DNA from 3 places in the Brevibacillus sp. SAFN-007a genome. Region 3 is predicted to be linked to each of the others. Evidence: riboswitches for the same ligand, from Rfam matches in the RefSeq annotation. Region 3 holds a riboswitch; each other region holds the start of a gene.
The links. Region 3 has a riboswitch for S-adenosylmethionine ahead of ACTHO6_RS07010 (pyridoxal phosphate-dependent aminotransferase). Riboswitches for the same ligand answer to the same signal wherever they lie in the genome.
Positions count from the first base shown of each region.

Region 1: another riboswitch for S-adenosylmethionine. It lies ahead of ACTHO6_RS13345 (homocysteine synthase); the one in region 3 lies ahead of ACTHO6_RS07010 (pyridoxal phosphate-dependent aminotransferase).
Region 2: another riboswitch for S-adenosylmethionine. It lies ahead of ACTHO6_RS08735 (aminotransferase class I/II-fold pyridoxal phosphate-dependent enzyme); the one in region 3 lies ahead of ACTHO6_RS07010 (pyridoxal phosphate-dependent aminotransferase).

Region 1 covers NZ_JBQCKK010000011.1:59,775-64,029, reverse strand. The annotation lists gene ACTHO6_RS13355 (MFS transporter) at 1-163, opposite strand, end outside; gene ACTHO6_RS13350 (ArsR/SmtB family transcription factor) at 163-1,218, opposite strand; gene ACTHO6_RS13345 (homocysteine synthase) at 1,452-2,756, opposite strand; SAM riboswitch class I at 2,844-2,952, opposite strand; gene ACTHO6_RS13340 (rhodanese-like domain-containing protein) at 3,202-3,513, shown strand; gene ACTHO6_RS13335 (SCO family protein) at 3,632-4,255, shown strand.
Region 2 covers NZ_JBQCKK010000005.1:165,389-169,643, reverse strand. The annotation lists gene ACTHO6_RS08750 (hypothetical protein) at 1-702, shown strand, start outside; gene ACTHO6_RS08745 (DUF5665 domain-containing protein) at 709-1,017, opposite strand; gene ACTHO6_RS08740 (pyridoxamine 5'-phosphate oxidase family protein) at 1,192-1,647, shown strand; SAM riboswitch class I at 1,737-1,862, shown strand; gene ACTHO6_RS08735 (aminotransferase class I/II-fold pyridoxal phosphate-dependent enzyme) at 1,959-3,125, shown strand; gene ACTHO6_RS08730 (trans-sulfuration enzyme family protein) at 3,122-4,255, shown strand, end outside.
Region 3 covers NZ_JBQCKK010000004.1:58,167-62,421, forward strand. The annotation lists gene ACTHO6_RS07005 (hypothetical protein) at 1-280, opposite strand, end outside; gene ACTHO6_RS07010 (pyridoxal phosphate-dependent aminotransferase) at 555-1,736, opposite strand; SAM riboswitch class I at 1,826-1,941, opposite strand; gene ACTHO6_RS07015 (MFS transporter) at 2,037-3,335, opposite strand; gene moaC (cyclic pyranopterin monophosphate synthase MoaC) at 3,339-3,821, opposite strand; gene ACTHO6_RS07025 (methylated-DNA--[protein]-cysteine S-methyltransferase) at 4,091-4,255, shown strand, end outside.

The DNA.
Region 1 (4,255 bases), on a different contig from region 3:
ACATCTGCCCGACGGCTGCCTGCGAGCCGGTCACCTGGTAGATGAGCCAGCTATTGGCGAGCGTGCCGAGCGAGGCGCCCAGCTCGGAGGCGAGCTGACCGAGCAGGATGCAGCGGTAGGAGCGGTCTTTCCAGAGGGTCGATGTGCTCGTGGCTGCTGTCATCATTGATCCCTGCCGAGAAACTGCCCGAGCAGCAGCGGGAGTTGCGAGAGCGCTTGGCTGCGCAGGCGATAGCGGGTTCCGCTCGTCTCGACCAGCCGGGCGGAGCGCAGCATCGATAGGTGATGATGCACCGTCGATTTGGCCATCTGGAGCGCTTCTGTCAATTCTTGCAGCGTCAGCTCCCGCTGCGCGAGCATTTTTGCCATGCGGAGCCGCTGCTCGTCTCCGAGCGCCTTGAAGGATTGGACCAGCGTCTGCGGCGGCTGATACGGGTCGATTTGCTCGCGCAAGTTTTCATCGGCAACCGGGTAGTAAAAAATTTTGCAGCCTGCGTCATCGGCCTGCACCGTCCAGGGGCGATAGACCGCCTGCGGGATCAGCAGAACGCGGGTGACAGTCGGCTCAGGTGGATAGCTTGCTCCGGTCGCCCATTCCACCAGCGCTTCCGGGTCGAGCTTTTCTTGCATGCCGCGCTTTTGGGCCATCTCCCGTTCGAGCATGCGGCAGATGAGTTCCTCCTGCGGCTCGATGTGCGCCTGATACCAGCCTTCCATCAGTACGAGCAGGTGCTGGCGCAGTTCCTCCGCGTCCACCGAAGTAATATGGGCGATATACCGTTCGAAAAAGAGGTGGCCGCGACAGGCTGCCTGCAACAGCTCGCGATCGGCGCTGCTTCCTTGCGCGGCTTTTCGCCGGGAAGCTTGCCGCGCTTCGCCCAAAAAAGGCAGTGCCTGATAGCGCAACTCTTCTTCTGGCAACTGCCTGACGTAGCCAAGAAACGTCCTCAGCTCGGCAAAAGGCTGCTGGCGGTACTGGTGAAGCAGATGCAAAAGCGCCTTCCATGTGTTGTGCGCCTTGGCGTAAGCGACCTCGCGCTGGACAGCAGGGGACAGTGCTTCGATCAGCTCGCGCCAGTAGGCGGGCGGCTGCTCCAGTGTGTGATGAATCTGCTCGTAAGTGGCAACGGCGATGCCCAACGCTGCTTCAAACAGCGGCGAAAAGGCGAATTGCACCTCGTAGGTCGTGCGTTCGCTCCCGATGTTCCATACTTGCAAGAGGCGATCATCCTTCCAATATTTGTAGTACGTCTCATTTTAAATGGTTCGAATTGTAAATTCAATATTTTTCGTATGATAGGTTAGATAGATTTCGAACGAGGATGTTTGCGTGTGGCAGGATGAGGGGAGATCGTCTGAAAGCAGCGAACAGAAAACAGCACCCGAAACTAGAAAAGCGGCACGCTTCTCCACGAGAGTTGCGTGCCGCTTTTTACGAGACAAAAACAAGCTTAGTTGACAGTAGAAGGCTGGACGGCGCGTTGCAAGGCCTGTTCCAGATCGCCAATGATGTCGTCGATCGCCTCTGTGCCCACCGACAGCCGGATCAGCCCCGGCGTTACCCCGGCCGCCGCCTGTTCCGCTTCATTCAACTGCTGGTGCGTCGTGCTGGCCGGATGGATGATGAGCGACTTGGAATCACCCACGTTGGCCAGGTGCGAGAACAGTTTCACGGATTCAATCAGTGTTTTGCCTGCCTTCACGCCGCCGCGAATGCCAAAGGTGAGGATGGCGCCAGCACCTTTGGGCAAATATTTTTGCGCCAGCGCGTAGTGGGCGTCGCCTTCCAGGCCAGGGTAGCTGACCCACTCGACCGCTGGATGCGCGGCGAGGAATCGGGCGACAGCCAGTGCGTTTTGGCTGTGCCGCTCGATACGCAGGTGCAGCGTCTCCAAGCCTTGCAGGAACAAAAAGGAGTTGATCGGGGCCACGGCTGCGCCGATATCGCGCTGCAACTGGACGCGGGCCTTGATGATGTAGGCGAGCGGTCCGACGGCTTCCGTATAGACGACGCCGTGGTAGCTCGGGTCCGGTGTCGTCAGGCCCGGGAATTTGCCGTTGTTCCAGTCGAACTTGCCGGAATCGACGATGATGCCGCCAATCGCTGTGCCGTGCCCGCCGATGAACTTGGTCGTGGAGTGGACGACGATGTCTGCGCCATGCTCGAATGGACGGCACAAGATCGGCGAAGCAAACGTATTGTCCACGATCAGCGGCACGCCGTGTTCGTGCGCGATGTCAGCGATTGCCTGCAAATCCGCTACGTCGATGCGCGGATTCCCGATCGTCTCGCAAAAGAGCGCTTTTGTCTTTTCATTGATGAACGCCCGGAAGTTTTCCGGATTGGACTGATCGGCAAAATGAACCTTGATGCCAAGACGCGGGAGCGTGTGCGCAAAAAGGTTGTACGTACCGCCGTACAAACTGCTCGATGCGACAATTTCATCCCCGGCTTGGGCGATATTCAAGATGGAAAAGGTGATCGCTGCCTGACCGGAGGAGGTTGCCAGAGCGCCGACGCCGCCTTCCAGGAGAGCTACGCGTTTTTCAAAGGCGTCCTGGGTCGGATTCATGATGCGGGTGTAAATGTTGCCGAACTCTTTTAAGCCAAACAGGTTGGCGGCATGCTCGGTGTCGCGGAAGACGTAGGAGGTCGTCTGATAGATCGGAACGGCGCGCGAACCTGTTACGGGATCTACTTCTTGCCCACCGTGTACAGCGAGGGTTTCCGGTTTCCATTGTTGCTGCTCAGACATGCGAATCTCTCCTTTATAGGGGGGATGGGGATAAAAAAACGGAGCCATCCTCTGAGTAGAAGTAGGCTCCGGTTAGACACGGGTATGCACTCATCTCTCAGAATCTATGGATTCTGCAGGAATTAGCACCGCGCAAGGCTCGCTTGCTGGTTGCCGGGTTTCATGGGGCCTGTCCCTCCACCGCTCTTGATGAATCTGTCGCTTCAATTGTTGTCATAATTGTATGAAAAACAACACTTCCCTGTCAATATCAAAAATATAAGTTATCAGGTTGGAATTGGTGGGATTGGAGGCGTCATCATAAACTGCCCGCAGCTGTCACAAATTTGTCCTCATCTATCGCCGCTTTCGCCGCCTGCGTCGTTAGAAAATGGCAAGACCCTATGATATGATGGGAGTGGCAGAAAACGACGAAACGATTGTCTTTATAGGAGGAACATACGCAATGAGCCAAGGCGTGAAGGAAATGACCCCGCAGGAGCTGTTGGAAAAGCTCGCGGCCAAAGAAAAGCTTCAGGTGATTGACGTACGTGAGGTGGAGGAGTGGAACGAAGGCCATATTAAAGAAGCCAAGCTGATTCCGCTCGGGTTTTTGCCGCATCGCCTCGACGAGCTGGACAAGGAGGTCCCCATCGTCATGGTGTGCCGCAGCGGCGCCCGCAGCCACAGGGCGACCGAATATTTGAGTGAGCTTGGCTTTGACGCTGCCAATATGGTCGGCGGTATGCTGGCTTGGCCTGGCGAGAAGGAAGTGTAAGCGAAACGCTCGCGACCGTGCTTGTAACGGCGAGACGCGATGGACGCGAAAAAGCAGCATGCGCCATGTACGCGGCAAAGCGGCGGACGCATGAGTCGAACAGGGGAGGAAGAAAATCGTGAGTGAAGAAGCACAGCAACAAAGGTCCGCGTTGCAGCGCCATTGGTTTGTGGTGCTTGCAGGCGTGATAATTCTCGCGATTGTAGGGGTGTTGGGCTACACATACATGGCAAAAGAGCCGATCCCCGTGATGAAGCCGATTGCCGATTTTACGTTGGACAACAGTGACGGCACTTCGTTTACGTTTTCGGAAGGCAAAGGCAAGGTGCGATTGGTCGAGTTCATGTTCACCAACTGTCCGGACATTTGCCCGGCGACGACGTACAACATGTCCAAGCTACAGGAGCAGCTCAAGGAGAAAAAGCTGTTCGGCGACAAGGTCGAGTTCATTTCCATCACCTTTGACCCGGATTTTGATACGCCAGAGGTATTGCAAGCATATGCAGCGAAGTTCAAGGCGGATCAGAGCGGCTGGAAGTTTTTGCGCGGCGATGCCCAGGCGGTGGAAAAGGTGACGAAGGATTTCGGGATGGCGGTAATGAAGCAGCCAGACGGTTCTTTTGCCCATACCGCTCGCATGTTTCTCGTCGATGGTGACGGTAACATGCGCCGCGCCTACGGAATGGCAGCCGACATGGACATGGAGCAGATGCTAAAGGACATGGAGCAGCTTGCGGACTAA
Region 2 (4,255 bases), on a different contig from region 3:
TGGCAGGTAAAGGGTGTCGTCAAAAGCGGAGCGGACAAGGTTGTCGTCTCCTACAACGGTACGCAAGCAGAGGCGAAGCCGAAGCAGCTGTGGGACGGCGTAGACAGCTTCAGCGTGACGGTCAAGGACGTGAAGGCAAAGGCTGCGAGCGGCGAAGCGCTGATCGAGGTATATGCAGACGGGAAAAAAGTCGACGCCGACACGATCGCGGTGGATGTCATTAACGTACCGGACAAAGATCCTGGCGCGGCTTATGCCATTGCCGGAACGGCGGTGTACGACCCGAAGAAAAAGGCGATTCAGCTCAAAGGCACCGTCAAGGGCTTGGATGCGAAACAAGACGAAAAGCTTGTCGTTGTCACCCCGGACGGCAAGAAAAAGCAGATCAAGCCGAACGACAAAGGCGAATACAGCCTGACGTTCTCCGATAAAAGCCGTGCGCTGGCAGCCCAAACCGTCCGTCTGGAGCTGTATGCGAAAGGCAAGCTGGTGAAACAGGCAGACATCGCGCTGCATACGAAAATCACCCATGCGCCAAAGAAGGATGGCGGCAGGGACAACAAGGAAAAGGACAGCCACAACCAACCCCATGGAAAAGCCTACGGCTACTGGAAAAAGCACGAGGGCAAATGGGAGGGGGACCGTGACGACGATCGCGACGACGACGATGACGAGGACCGCGTCAAAAGAAGCGGCAAGTAGGCGCAGTTACGGCTGCTTGTAGGTCTGTACATACTCGACCAGCTGGCGGATGTAATCGCCGAGAATCGGGATCGAAAGAAACTGAGTCAACAGCGAGCCGAGCAACGTGAGAATGATCGCTGTTCCAATCGTCAAGCCAAGACCCCGGGCAAGTCCTGCGAGGAAATTGATCCAGAGCAGCTTGCGCGGGGCAGTGTAGTTTTGAATCACGTCTGCGAGCCGGATATCTTCCAGAAACAGGGCGATTTTATCCATGCGCGCGTTCAGTTTCCGCACTTCCTGCAACTCCTGGAGGACCTGGTCGATTTGCTGCATCAGCCGATCTGTAGGCGTAGGTGCCACTTTTTCCAACCTCCTTATCCGATTCCATGGGTTATCTACCAGTTTAGGGAAAAAAACAGGCAGAAGCAAGGTGGGGAGGAAACGTTTGCCTAATGTCAGACAGGAAGGGTACAATAGACGTACATACGTTTACGAGGAGGCATCCGAATGGCTGAAACCGTATCCCAAACCTTGTCAGAAGAACTGTTCGCGCTCCTGCAAAAAGAGCGATTTGTCACACTGGGCACAGTCGATCACGAGACAGGGGCGCCATCGCTCAGTTCCTTGTCCTGGACATATGCGGTGAACAACGGACTCATCCGCTTTGCCGTGGATACCCGCTCGCGCATACTCGCCAATATTGCCAAAGAGCCGCAGGTCGTTCTGCATCTGATCGGCGCTGGCTCCTCTTTTGCGATCAACGGACGCGCGGCGCTCAAAGCCGAGCGGCTGGAGGGCGTTCCGCTGAAGCTGGCGGTGGTGGAGATTGCCATCGACTCCGTCCGGGACGTGATGTTTTACGGCTCGCGCATTTCCGTAGAGCCGCAGTACGAAAAGACGTACGACAAAAATGCGGCCGCAAAGCTGGACAATCAGGTCATGACCGCGCTGAAAAACGCCTGATCCGGACTTCTGCACAATAATGGAAAATCCTGTTGACAAGAAACCGTCGTATCCTTTAGTATTAGGTCATTCAAATTGAATAGCAAAACTTCTTATCCAGAGAGGCGGAGGGACTGGCCCGATGATGCCCGGCAACCAATCAACCGTATGTTCGTTCATACGGGGAGATAATGGTGCTAATTCCTGCAGAGTTATGTAACTCTGAAAGATGAGAAGGTCTTGCTTACGGTGACGTAAACAAAGCCTTCTTTCAGAGAAAAGGGGGCTTTTTTTCATGCCCCTCGCACATCATGGGAGGGAGAGAGTTGCGTATGAGATTGGAAACCAAATTAGTTCAGGCAGGCGTAGGCAGAGAAGAGAAAACGGGAGCGATCAGCTTTCCTGTCTACTATGCCACCGCATACCGCCACCCGGCATTGGGGCAGAGCACAGGCTATGATTATACACGTACGGCAAATCCGACCCGTGCCGTATTGGAAGAAGCGATTGCCGAGGCGGAATCAGGCGATGCCGGCTTTGCCTGCGCATCGGGAATGGCGGCGGTCCATACGGTGATGGGATTGTTTTCCCAGGGGGACCATCTCCTTGTGTCGCTCGATTTGTACGGAGGGACGTATCGCTTGTTCGAGCAGGTGCTTTCCCGCTACGGCCTGTCTTTTACCTACGTAGACCTGCGCGACCTGGAAGCGGTGCAAAACGCGCTGCGGGCCGAGACAAAGGCGATCTTCGTCGAGACGCCGACGAACCCGCTCATGCAGATTACCGATATTCGCCAAATCACCGAGCTGGCAAAGCGGCATGGACTTTTGACGATTGTCGACAATACGTTCATGACCCCGTATTGTCAACGCCCGCTGGAGCTTGGCGCAGATATCGTGCTGCACAGCGCGACGAAGTACCTGGGCGGCCACAACGATGTGCTGGCCGGACTGATCGTGACAAAAGGAGAGGAGTTGTCGGAAAAAATCCGGTTTTTGCACAATTCCATTGGCGCGGTATTGGGCCCGCAAGACAGCTGGCTGTTGGTACGCGGCATGAAGACATTGGCGCTGCGCATGGAAAGACATCAGGCAAACGCGCTGGCTGTGGCGAAAAAGCTGCAGGAGCATCCGGCTGTCTCCGAAGTATTCTACCCTGGACTGGAAGAGCATCCCGGGCATGCGATCCAGGCGAGTCAGGCAAGCGGTTTTAGCGGGATGGTTTCCTTTCGGGTCCGGTCTGCGGAGCAGGTGGGCTTGTTTTTGCAACATTTGCGTCTCGTCTCTTTTGCGGAAAGCCTTGGTGGCGTCGAGTCGTTGTGTACGTATCCGGCGACACAGACCCACGCTGACATGCCGCTGGAAGTGAGAGAATACGTCGGCGTGTGTGACCGATTGCTGAGACTGTCGGTAGGGATTGAGCATCCGGAAGACTTGATCGCGGATCTGTTTCAAGCGCTGGACGCGAGCCTTGCCGTTGTTGGGGGGGCTGTCCGATGAACTTCGCAACGAAGCTGCTTCACGGCTCAGCCTGCATCGATCCGGTTACAGGTGCGTCGTCGGTTCCGATCTACCAGGCATCCACGTTTCACCAGTTTGACCTCGACCAGCCAGGCGCTTATGACTACGCCCGTTCCGGCAATCCGACCAGGCACGCCCTGGAGGAAGCGATTGCCGCTCTCGAAGGCGGCGCCCGCGGCTTTGCCTTCTCCTCCGGCATGGCGGCCATCTCCAGCGTGTTCATGCTCTTTTCGGCCGGCGACCATATCGTAGTCGCGGAGGATGTGTACGGCGGCACCTTTCGTTTTTTGACCCGCGTGTTGTCGAGAATGGGCATTTCCGTTACGTTTGTCGATGCCACGCGCACAGAGGCCGTGCGCGAGGCGATTACGCCGGCTACCAAAGGGGTGTATCTCGAAACGCCGTCCAATCCGACGCTGAAAGTGACCGATATCGCAGCGGTGTCCGCCGTTGCCAAGGAGCACGGGCTGCTCGTGATTGTCGACAATACGTTTTTGACGCCGTACTATCAGCGGCCGCTGGAGCTGGGAGCGGATGTCGTCATTCACAGCGCGACCAAGTTTATTGGAGGGCACAGCGACGTTGTGGCGGGCCTGGCCGTGACGCGCGATGCCGCGCTCGGCGAGCAGCTTTACCTGATTCAGAACGGCATGGGCGCGATCCTTGGCGTGCAGGACTGCTGGCTGGTGATGCGCGGGTTGAAAACGCTCAAGGCACGGCTGGATGTCAGCACCAAATCAGCCGGAATTTTAGCGGAGTGGCTGTCAGCGCACCCGGGCGTGAACCGCGTGTACTATACGGGGCTGGCTGACCATCCGGGACATCTCGTCCAAAAACGGCAAGCAAGCGGTCACGGCGCGGTGCTGTCCTTCGATGTGGGGAGCCGCGAACGGGCCAAGGCGTTGTTTGATCGGGTGAAGCTGCCGATCGTGGCGGTGAGCCTGGGAGCGGTCGAGACGATTTTGTCGTATCCCGTGACGATGTCGCATGCAGCGATGCCAGCGGCGGAGCGGGAAGCACGCGGTATCACCGATGGCCTGATTCGGCTGTCCGCAGGGCTGGAAGACGTGGACGACTTGCTGGCGGACTTGAAGCAGGCACTGGATGCG
Region 3 (4,255 bases):
TCCGCATGCATTCATTGGCAAGCTCACATACATTGACGTGGCGCGCATCCGCGATCATGCTGATGTCGTCCACATGCACAATCAGCCGCTTGCCGTCCTCTGTCACGAAGCCGATCGAGCAAAAATGCGCACCTGACATTTCCAAACGAGTGAGAACCGCATTGGTGAAAACCTCTCCTGTGCGCAGTCGTACCTGAGCTGCTTCAATGGCTCCACCGATCTTCCGCTCGTTGGCGATCACCGTGTACATGTCCGTGTAACCGTTAATCTGATAGCGCATAGTACCCTCCTGCTCCTGATGAGATCAATTATCATTAACAACATCGTATAATGAAAATCATTATCTGTCAACGATGAGAATGATTTTTATTCCTAGTGCCCGTCTCATGATCTCAGCAGCAAGTATCGCGCGGGCAGCCTGGCTCCGGGGGGACTTCCTGCGCGGCAGCGTATCGCGCAGGCGTGCGGGAAGAGACCCGCTCGCCCATGGAACAAGCCTGAGCCGCAACAAAAAACCACACTCCCTTCCTCAGGGGGTGTGGTCACTCGCTCTCTTATTTCGTATTTGCAAAGATCCCCAGCTGCTCGATCCGCCGTACCGCTTCTGCCAGGCGTTGTTCGTCCGACAGCAGGGCGGCCCGCACGTAGCCTTCTCCGCTCGGGCCGAAGCCTACGCCAGGCGCGACGACCACGTGCGCTTTTTCCAGCAGCAAATCGGAGAACTCCACCGAAGTAAAGCCCGCCGGAACGGGGAGCCAGGCAAAAAACGAGCCTTGCGACGGCGGAGCCTGCCAGCCGATGCGATGCAAATGGGAGAACAGCGTATTGCGGCGGCTCTCGTAGACGGCCACCAGATCGCGCACGCACTGCTGCGAGTCTGTCATCGCCTTAGCCGCAGCCATTTGGACGGCCCCAAACAGACTGACGAAGTAGTGATCCTGAATCAGATTGATGAGTCTCACCAGCTCGCGGTTGCCGACCATCGCGCCCACGCGCCAGCCGGCCATATTGTACGTTTTGGACAGCGTGTAGAACTCTACTCCGACCTCTTTTGCCCCCGGCACCTGCATGAAGCTGACAGGCTTTTGGCCGTCGTAGCTGATCGCGCCGTACGCGAAGTCGTGACAGACAACGATCTCTTGCTTGCGCGCAAACCGGACGGTCTCCTCGTAAAAGGCAAACGGGGCATTCACCGCTGTCGGGTTATTCGGATAGTTCAAAAACATCAGCTTGGCGCGGTCCAAATCGGCTTGCGGGATTTTGCTGTAGTCGGGCAAAAACCGGTTTTCTGCCATCAGCGGCATCATGGACATCCGGCCGTTCACGACCGCGACGCCGGACCAGTAATCCGGATAGCCAGGGTCCGGCACGAGCGCTACATCGCCCGCGTTCATCAGCACCTGGCAAATTTCCACGAGTCCGGTCTTGCTTCCGAACAAAATCGCCACTTCTTCCTCCGGATCGAGGTCCACAGCAAATTCTTGCTTGTACCAGTGGGCGACCGCCTGCTTCAGCTCCAAGCGACCGGAGAATGGCGGATATTTGTGGTGCAGCGGATTTTCTGCCTGTGCCTTCAGCTCTTCCACAATATGCGGCGGGGTAGGCAAGTCCGGATTCCCTTGGCCCAGATTAATGACGTCATGCCCGCTAGCGATGACTTTGTTTACTTTTGCCACCAATGTCGCAAAAAACTGGGTCGGGAGCCGATCCATCATGTCGGAAGGTTGGATGCGCATCTGTCTTCAGTTCCTTTCTTTTTTGGCCAATGTACAGCAAAAACCCCCTCTTTCCGTACAGAAAAAGGGGGAGATCAAGCTTGGTCACGTCCTTATCTGTCAGGAATTCTCCTGCTGGAATTGGCACAGCATCTGCAACACGAAAAGCGTGCAGATCCGCTGCCGGGCTTCATAGGGCCAGTCCCTCCGCCTCTCTTTATAAGTAAATCACACGGAATATACTGTTTTAATCTTCTTCATACTACCTTGCCTGCTCCAAACGTGTCAAGATGCTTCGCACGGCCAACGAATTTTTCCTGGCTACAGCTTTTCCGCGGCCGTCGCAGGCACTTTTTGGACGCGGCCTTGAAAAGCGCTGTGCAGGGCGAAGAACAGCACAGACAAAAGAGCCAGCCCCGCCATGATGTACAAAAGCCCTTGCGCCTGGAGGTGCTGGAAAATGACGGCCCCGAGCAACGGTCCGAGCATGCGTCCCGCAGATCCCGTACCCGAGATCAGCCCTTGAATGAAGCCTTCGCGCCCCTGTGGGGTAAACTCCGCCGCCACGGCAGGTACGGCCGGCCAGACGAGCATCTCTCCCAGCGTCATAATGAACATTCCGGCGACGAAACCAGCGTAGGAGGTCGTCTGCGCCAAAATCAGCATCGACAGCACGAACACGTACGAGCCGAGCAGCATTTGCGCCCGGAGCGTGCGGGCGAAGCGGCGGATGACCCAGGCGATCAGCGGCTGGCCGAACAAAATCAGTCCGCCGTTGATCGTCCACAGCAAGCTGTACTGGCGCAAGGAAATGCCCAGCGATTGCATGTAGGTCGACAGCACCGTCGTCCACTGGACGTAGACCATCCAGCTGATGAACAGCCCGCTGCACAAGAGTAGCAAGGCGCCCCACGCCACTTTTTTCGTCGGCAGTTGCTGTAGCGGCGAAAGGGCCTCAACCGGTTTCCGATGGGCTGCCGGGGTTTGAACGGCAGCGGCGGGAGCGCCTGCTGTCTTGGCTTGCTCCGCCTGATGGCCCCGCTCTGTGACCGCCTTGAGTTGCCGAGGCAGGACGAGCGCGAACATGGTAAGCACGATCACTTGCGCGATGGCGTTGCCAAAGAACGTCCAGGCAAACGAAATACTCGCCAGCATGCCGCCGAGGGCAGAGCCAGCCGCCACCCCGGCATTGAGCGCGACGTAGATCATGTTGATTCCTTTGCGCCCGCCCTCCGGCCACAGGACGACAGCGAGTGCATTCATGACCGGAGACAGCGCGCCGTAAAACAGCCCGTTCATCAGCAGCAAGACCGTATAGACCAGAAAGTCATGCGTGACGCCAAGCCCGACCGAGACCAGAATGATGCCGAGGGAGGCAAAGACGATCGTACGCATTTTCCCCCAACGGTCGAACAGCATGCCGCCTGCGATGCTGCCGATCAGAAAAGCCCCCTGATTCCCTAACAGCAAAAAACCCGCTACGGTCAGCGGCTTCCCCAGATAGTCGTGGATATAGATGGTGACAAGCGGCCAAATACAGGCCATTCCTGTGGAAAACAGGATCGCAGCCATCGCCAGCAGACGAATGCTGCTCGGATAGGATTGCCATTTCTGTCTCATGGTCTAGTTCTCTCCCCGGCGAAAATCGCCGCTTTTTCCGCCCGTTTTGCTCACCAGGCAAGTCGGACCGATGACCATTCCTTTATCCATCGCCTTGCACATATCGTACACCGTCAGAGCAGCGGCGCTGACAGCGGTCAAGGCTTCCATCTCGACGCCCGTCTTCCCGGTCGTTCGCACACAGGCCTCAACGGCCAGCGTCGTCTCGTTTTCAAAAGCGAAGCGAATGTCGATTCCGGTCAAAGGCAGCGGATGGCACATCGGGATGATCTCCCACGTTTTTTTCGCTGCCAGGACACCTGCTACCTGTGCGACTGCCAGCACATCTCCCTTTTCGATCCGCCCTTCGCGAATGCGGGCGAGCGTTTCCGGCTTCATGACGATTTTGCTCTCTGCCACAGCCTCCCGCTTTGTGTTGTCCTTTTCCGAGATATCCACCATCCGCGCGCGGTTTTGTTCATTAAAATGCGTCAGTTGATCGTTCATGCGACTATCCGTCCTCCCTCTCGCGCGACCTGCAACCGGTCAAAAAACCCGGCTGAAATCGGTCTTTTGTCTACTCCTACCTTACTCCCGCGGCCTGGGAAAAGCAATGGAAACATCGCTTCTACCCATGGCTGCGGCTCGCGGCTCTTCTTTCACAATCTTGCTCTCCTACTGGCAAATCCGTACGGAAATACGGTGACGACGGTATACTGGGCGTACCACAGCCAGCAAGTGCTGGAAAAGCTTAGGTTTGGGAGGCGTTTGCGCAAATGAGGGAGAAACCATATGTACACTGGTCGAGAGTAACCGTGAGAAAGGGGAGCTTGTATCTCGCCGCGACAGCCAAGGGACTCTGCTTCGTCGGCTCCCGGAACGGCTCGTTGCAGGAGCTGACCGATTGGCTCGCCCGGCGCAGGCCCCGCTATGTGGCCGTG